Regions from separate parts of the Chelativorans sp. M5D2P16 genome, predicted to be linked through region 1. Evidence: riboswitches for the same ligand, from Rfam matches in the RefSeq annotation. Region 1 holds a riboswitch; each other region holds the start of a gene.

Region 1 (2,260 bases):
ATGCCGAGCTTGAGCCCCGCGCGCTTGATCGCCCGGGTGTCGGCGGCGGCGAGGTCCTCCTGGCCGAGATGGACATAGTCACAGCCCTCCTCGATGGCGAGCCGCCAATAGTCGTTGACGATGAGCTGGCAGCCGTGCCGGGCGCAGGTCTCCCGTGCGCGGCGGATCTCCTGGCGCAGTGCTGCCTCGTCCTTGTCCTTGACGCGCAACTGCACGAGCTTGACGCCAAGCGGCACCAGCCGGTCGATCCATGCCGTGCTGTCGACGATGAGATAGAAGGGATCGAGCGTCATGAGAAGACCGCCTGCCCGATGACCGGCGTCGATGGCACGGCCATGTCGCGCGGCTCCAGGACACCGGCATGGAAGGCGGCGTGGCCGGCCTCCACGGCTTTTGCGAAGGCGCCGGCCATGGCGGCGGGATCGCCCGCCTTGGCGACCGCGGTGTTGAGCAGGATGCCGTCATATCCGAGCTCCATCACCGCCGCTGCATGGGAGGGGCGGCCGAGCCCGGCGTCGACGATCAGGGGCACGTCGGGGAAATGTGCACGCAGGGCGCGCAAGGCGTCGACGTCGATCGGCCCCTTGGCCGAGCCGATCGGCGCGCACCAGGGCATGAGCACCGCACAACCTGCCTCGATCAGCCTTTCGGCCACGACGAGGTCGTCGGTGGTGTAGGGGAAGACCGAGAAACCCTCTTCCGAGAGGATGCGCGCCGCTTCGACGAGGCCGAAGACGTCCGGCTGCAGCGTGTCGTGGTGGCCGATCACCTCGAGCTTCACCCAGTCGGTGCGGAAGACCTCGCGCGCCATCTTCGCCGTCGTCACCGCCTCCTTCACGGTATGGCAGCCGGCGGTGTTGGGAAGGACATGCACCCCGAACTCGCGCACCAGCGACCAGAAGCCGGCCCCGGTCCCGCCCTCGGCACCTTCGCGGCGCAGCGACACGGTAACCACCGCGGTGCCGGACGTCTTGACCGCTTCGGCGAGGACGGCCGGCGAGGGGTATTGCGCCGTCCCGAGCAAGAGGCGGGAGGACAGCGTGGTTCCGTAGACGGTCAGCCCCATCATTCAGCCTCCCTGCCGCGGCGTGAGGATTTCCACGCGATCGCCGTCCGAAAGCCGTATCTGTTCGCGCTCCTCGCCCGGCACGAACTCGGCATTGACGGCGGTCGCGTACCAGTCGCCCTCGTAGCCGAGTTCGGCAAGCAGGGCGGCGAGGCTTTGCGCCTCCGCCTCCAGCGTCTGCCCGTTGACGATGAGTTTCATCGCTCTTCCTTCCCTCGCATGAGCCGTGGTCTCCGCTTGGTTGCGCGGGGTCTCGAACCAGTTCCGGGAAAGGATGAGGGAGAGGCTTTCGGGTATTCGGCGGGTTGCCGGCGGCAGTCCTTGAAAGCCATCGCACCATCCCTACGCCAGTATGAACTGGATCAGGTTCTAAGGGTCACCGCGCTGCCTTCAGGCCAGCGGTATCTCAGCCCGTTGTCCGGGCCCCCCTGGTGAAAGTCGAAGTTTAGAGGAAATGGTGCGGGTTTTGTCAAGCGCCGGGCGTTGTGGTGGGGCAAACTGCGAGGAGAGGGCGGGTATGTCTCCCATGCCCCGTCCCGTCATTCCGGCGCGCGGTCGCTTGCGCTCCCTTTGCCGGGATGACGAAGGGCTTGGAGGAGAAGCCGCTACCTCACCGCCGCGAAATCCAGCCCGATGTCGAGGGTGGGCGCGCTGTGAGTCAGCCAGCCGGCCGAGATAAGGTCGACGCCCGTTGCCGCGATGGCCGGCGCGGTTTCCGGCGTCACCCGGCCCGATGCCTCCGTGATCGCGCGGCCGTTCACGCGCGTGACGGCTTTCGCAAGCTGGTCGAGGCTCATGTTGTCGAGCAGCACGGCATCCACGCCGAGGGCCAGCGCTTCGTCCAGCTGGGTAAGCGTGTCCACCTCCACCTCGATCTTCACCATGTGGCCTGCGCCGCCCCGCGCCCGCTCGACCGCCGACCGGATGCCGCCGGCCACGGCGATGTGGTTGTCCTTGATGAGCACGGCATCGTTCAGGCCGAAACGGTGGTTCGACCCGCCGCCGGCGCGGACGGCATATTTCTCCACGGCGCGCAGGCCGGGGGTCGTCTTGCGGGTGCAGACGATCTCGGCCTTGTGGCCCTTCACCGCCTCGACCATCGCGGCCGTGGCGCTGGCGATGCCACTCAGCCGGCACAGAAAGTTGAGCGCGGTGCGCTCGCCGGTGAGCAGGCCGCGCGCTGGCCCGTTCACC
Region 2 (2,260 bases), on a different contig from region 1:
GGAGAATACCGCCCTTTTGAAACTCCCCTATATCATGCCAAGCCAGGCCCAGAAGCACGTGACGCACAACGAGGCGATCCGTCTGCTGGACGGCCTGACACAGGTTTCCGTGCTCGACCGCGACTGGACCGCGCCGCCCGATACGCCCGAGGAGGGTGACCGCTACATCGTCGCTGAGGGCGCGAGTGATGGTTGGGAGGGGTGGGACTCCAACATCGCCTATTTCGCCGACGGCGCCTGGATCAGGCTCGTGCAACGAATCGGCTGGCTCGCCTGGGTCGAGGACGAGGCGCGGTTTGTCGTGTGGAACGGCAGCGCCTGGACGGACGCGATCGGCAATCTCACGGCCGACGATCTGGCCAGCGGCGTCGTTCCCATGATCGGCGTCAACACGGCGGCCGATGGCTATAACCGCTTCGCTATCAAGTCCGACGCGGCCCTGTTCTCGTACGACGACGTCACGCCCGGCTCCGGCCACATACGTGCCACGGTGAACAAGGCGGGAGCGGACAAGGATGCGGGCTTCATCTTCCAGACCGCCTGGAGCGCCCGGGCTCTGTTCGGGCTTTTGGGCAACGACGATTTCTCGATCAAGGTCAGCCCGGACGGTGCTGCCTACCACACGGCCCTGGTGGTCGACCGCAACAACGGGCTGGTGAAGTTCCCCGGCGGCCTGTGGGGTACGGGCAGCAGCGCTGGGACGCTGGGAGCGCAGGCGCTCGCCTTTACCGGTGGGCTGGACGGTTCCGCGCTCGGCCAGAGGATATCTTTCGGCAGCGGCCAGACCATCGGGGACGGCCCCTGCATGCCCTTTTCCGGCAAGGTGGTAGCGGCGACGATGAGCCAGCAATCGGGCACCGCCGGAACTTACACGCTGGAGGCGGTGAAAAGCAGCGGCCGGCAGGGCGCGTCCTACCGTCTGTCGCATTCCTACGGCGGCAGCGGAGGGCAGCACGCGATTGCCGATTTCCATTCGGCCATGCTCGCGTTCGCGGCCGGCGACCGCATCAGCTTCGAGGTGGTGGAGCAGCCCGGGCCGGCCGCCTTCACAGTCACCTTCTTTGTCGTTTTCGACTGAGGGCGCAATGCCGGCAGCACCACCGGCTCTCTCCCGGAAAAGACTCAGACGGGGCGGAGACGCTTGACAAGCCCCGCACCATCGCCTCTAAACTTGCGTCTTCACCAGGGGGGCCCGGACAACGGGCTGAGATACCGCTGGCCTAAAAGGCAGCGCGGTGACCCTTAGAACCTGATCCAGTTCATACTGGCGTAGGGATGGTGCGACGGCTTTTCGGGGAACCGCCCCATCGACCGGGTTCAGGCCCACAGATCAGAAAGAGCCTCTCCCTCATCCTTCCAAGAACTGGGTCTCCTGTGCAAAGCGCGAAGGAGCCATGCCATGGATGCCCGCAACCAACCGACACCCGAAGTCACGACAGGTCCCCTGCCGGCCTCGCACAAGGTCTACAAGCCCGGCACGCGCCATCCCGATCTGCGCGTGCCCATGCGCGAGATCGCCGTCCACCCGACGGCCGGCGAGCCGCCGGTAACGGTCTATGATTCGTCCGGCCCGTACACGGACATCGAGGCGCAGATTGAGATCGAAAAGGGCCTGCCGCGTCTGCGCGAAACCTGGATCACGGCGCGCGGGGACGTCGAGCGCTACGATGGTCGGATCGTCAAGCCGGAGGACAACGGCTTTGTGAGCGGCGATCGGCTGACGCCGGAGTTCCCCACGCGCAACCGTCCGTTCCGGGCACGCGACGGCAAGGCGGTCACCCAGATCGCCTATGCGCGCGCCGGCATCGTGACGCCGGAGATGGAGTTCATCGCCATCCGCGAGAACCTCGGGCGCGAGAAGCTGAAGGAAAAGCTCGAGCGCGACGGCGAGAGCTTCGGGGCGGCCATTCCCGATCACGTGACCCCGGAATTCGTGCGCGACGAGGTGGCGCGCGGCCGTGCGATCATCCCGGCCAACATCAACCATCCCGAAATCGAGCCGATGATCATTGGTCGCAACTTCCTGACCAAAATCAATGCCAATATCGGCAATTCGGCCGTCACCTCCTCCATGGCGGAAGAGGTCGAGAAGATGGTGTGGGCGACGCGCTGGGGCGCCGACACGGTGATGGACCTTTCCACCGGGCGCAACATCCACAACATCCGCGAGTGGATCATCCGCAATTCGCCGGTGCCGATCGGCACCGTGCCGATCTACCAGGCGCTGGAGAAGGTGGGCGGCGTCGCCGAGGAGCTCACC
Region 3 (2,260 bases), on a different contig from region 1:
CGGCTTCCGTCAGGCCGAGATGCAGCGCGTGGTCCGAGCGGTGCGCAAGTTCGGTGTAGACGGCGATCAGGTCCTGCACCTGGCTCACCTTGGCCGACAGGATGATGTGATCACGCGGCAGGCCGATCTCCTCGGCCAGCTCCGCCGAAAGCAGCGCCGACTGCACGATGGCTTCGCGCGTGACCTCCTGGGCCGTCATGGGCGAGCCCTTTTCCTGGTTCTCGTCCATGAGCCGCGTCAGGAGCTCCTGGTCGAGGGAGCCCCAGTTGACGCCGATACGCACCGGCTTGTCGTGTCGGATCGCCGTCTCGATAATTGCCGCGAACTGCCGGTCCTTCTTCTCCCTGAAGCCGACATTGCCGGGATTGATCCGGTATTTGGCGAGTGCCTCGGCACAGGCAGGGTGGTCGGCCAAAAGCTTGTGGCCGATATAGTGGAAATCGCCGACCAGGGGGACGTTATGGCCCAGCCGCTCGAGCCTTTCGCGGATTTTCGGCACCGCGGCCGCGGCCTCGTCGCGGTCCACCGTGATGCGCACGATCTCCGAGCCCGCGCGGTGGAGGGCGGCGACCTGGGCGACGGTTGCATCCACGTCCGCGGTGTCCGTGTTGGTCATGGACTGGACCACGACCGGGGCGTCGCCGCCAACGACGACGCCGCCGATATCGACGCCGACGGCGCGTCGGCGCGGGAAGGGAGAGGAAAAGTAGCCGGAGACGGCTGCGGCGGTCATGGACCTGCGCCCCATGTTCAACGCGTTGCCCGTGAGGTGGCGAAGCGGCGCGCAAATGTCAATGGTGCCGTGCGCGGCGGGACGCATGGCCGGGCTGGCAGAATGGGCGGTTTCCGCCGCCGTTTCAGACCAGGCGCCGAAAAGTGCGGCGGTCCGCGCTCGCCGGGGCACCTTGCGTTACACGGCGACGCGCTCTATTTTCGCGCCTGCTCTAACGGGGTGCCGGCCGCATGCGGCGGTTCGGCTGAGAGGCGACACGGCTTTGCCCGCCAACCCGCTGAACCTGATCCGGCTCGCACCGGCGGAGGGATTAGACGCTGACCGTCAGGCGCCTCATTCCCCTGGAACCATGAGAGGAGGCGTCCTATGCGTTTGTTGCTTGCCTGTCCTGCCCTTGTCTTCGGCCTTCTCGCGATGAACAGCGGACACGCGCAGGAGACCCTGACCGTCTACACCTATGACAGTTTCACCGCCGAGTGGGGGCCCGGCCCGCGGGTGGAAGAGGCCTTCGAGACCGCGTGCGGCTGCGACCTCGAGTTCGTCTCCGTGGCCGACGGCGTGGCACTCCTCAATAGGGTCCGGCTGGAGGGCGAGGGGACGCAGGCCGATATCGTCCTCGGGCTCGACACCAACCTCATCCACGCGGCGAAGGAGACCGGGCTTTTCGCCCCGCACGGCATCGATCCCGGCAGGATCGAGGTGCCCAGCGGTTTCGAGGACGATGTCTTCGTGCCCTACGATTACGGTTACTTCGCCTTCGTCTACGACACGGAAGCAATCGAGGCGCCTCCGCAAAGCCTGAAGGAACTGGTGGAATCCGGCAGCGATCCGAAGATCGCCATCCAGGATCCGCGCACCTCCACCCCGGGCCTCGGTCTTCTCCTGTGGGTGAAGGCCGTCTATGGAGACGAGGCGGCGGGCGCCTGGGAAAAGCTGCGCGACAATGTCGTGACCGTCACGCCCGGCTGGAGCGAATCCTACGGCCTGTTCACCAGCGGCGAGGTGCCGATGGTGCTTTCCTACACTACCTCGCCCGCCTATCACCGCATTGCCGAGGATACGGACCGCTACCGCGCCGCCAGCTTTGAAGAAGGACACTATCTTCAGGTGGAGGTCGCCGCGCGGACGGTGAAGGGGGCAGACAATCCGCTCGCCGAAGAGTTCCTTTCGTTCATGACCGGTCCCGGCTTCCAGGACATCATTCCGGAGACGAACTGGATGTTCCCGGCAGGCGAGACTTCCGAACCGCTGGACCCGGTTTTCAACGAATTGGTGGAGCCCGCCGAGACCCTCCGGTTCTCGCCGCGCGAGGTCGCCGAAAACCGCGAAGCCTGGGTCGACGAGTGGCTGTCCGTGATGAGCCGGTAGCGCCGTTTCTGGCGGGGCGGGGCCGTGTTGCGGCCGGCGCGCTGGCGCTGGCGGCGATCGGCATTCTCATCGTGGGTGCCTTTCTCGGGCTTGTCCGGGAGGGTGTTGCGGACTGGCGCGGGGCGCTCGACGCCTTCGACGGTTACCTTCTGCGCGTGG

Evidence for each region. Region 1 has a riboswitch for thiamine pyrophosphate ahead of thiS (sulfur carrier protein ThiS). Riboswitches for the same ligand answer to the same signal wherever they lie in the genome.
Region 2: another riboswitch for thiamine pyrophosphate. It lies ahead of thiC (phosphomethylpyrimidine synthase ThiC); the one in region 1 lies ahead of thiS (sulfur carrier protein ThiS).
Region 3: another riboswitch for thiamine pyrophosphate. It lies ahead of thiB (thiamine ABC transporter substrate binding subunit); the one in region 1 lies ahead of thiS (sulfur carrier protein ThiS).

Annotation. Positions count from the first base shown of each region.
Region 1 covers NZ_JAXQNM010000042.1:163,998-166,257, reverse strand. The annotation lists gene SIN08_RS23020 (thiamine phosphate synthase) at 1-293, opposite strand, end outside; gene SIN08_RS23015 (thiazole synthase) at 290-1,066, opposite strand; gene thiS (sulfur carrier protein ThiS) at 1,070-1,267, opposite strand; TPP riboswitch at 1,388-1,506, opposite strand; gene nadC (carboxylating nicotinate-nucleotide diphosphorylase) at 1,672-2,260, opposite strand, start outside.
Region 2 covers NZ_JAXQNM010000036.1:163,136-165,395, forward strand. The annotation lists gene SIN08_RS16840 (DUF2793 domain-containing protein) at 1-1,078, shown strand, start outside; TPP riboswitch at 1,175-1,294, shown strand; gene thiC (phosphomethylpyrimidine synthase ThiC) at 1,400-2,260, shown strand, end outside.
Region 3 covers NZ_JAXQNM010000038.1:297,201-299,460, reverse strand. The annotation lists gene ispG (flavodoxin-dependent (E)-4-hydroxy-3-methylbut-2-enyl-diphosphate synthase) at 1-733, opposite strand, end outside; TPP riboswitch at 939-1,060, shown strand; gene thiB (thiamine ABC transporter substrate binding subunit) at 1,100-2,101, shown strand; gene thiP (thiamine/thiamine pyrophosphate ABC transporter permease) at 2,077-2,260, shown strand, end outside.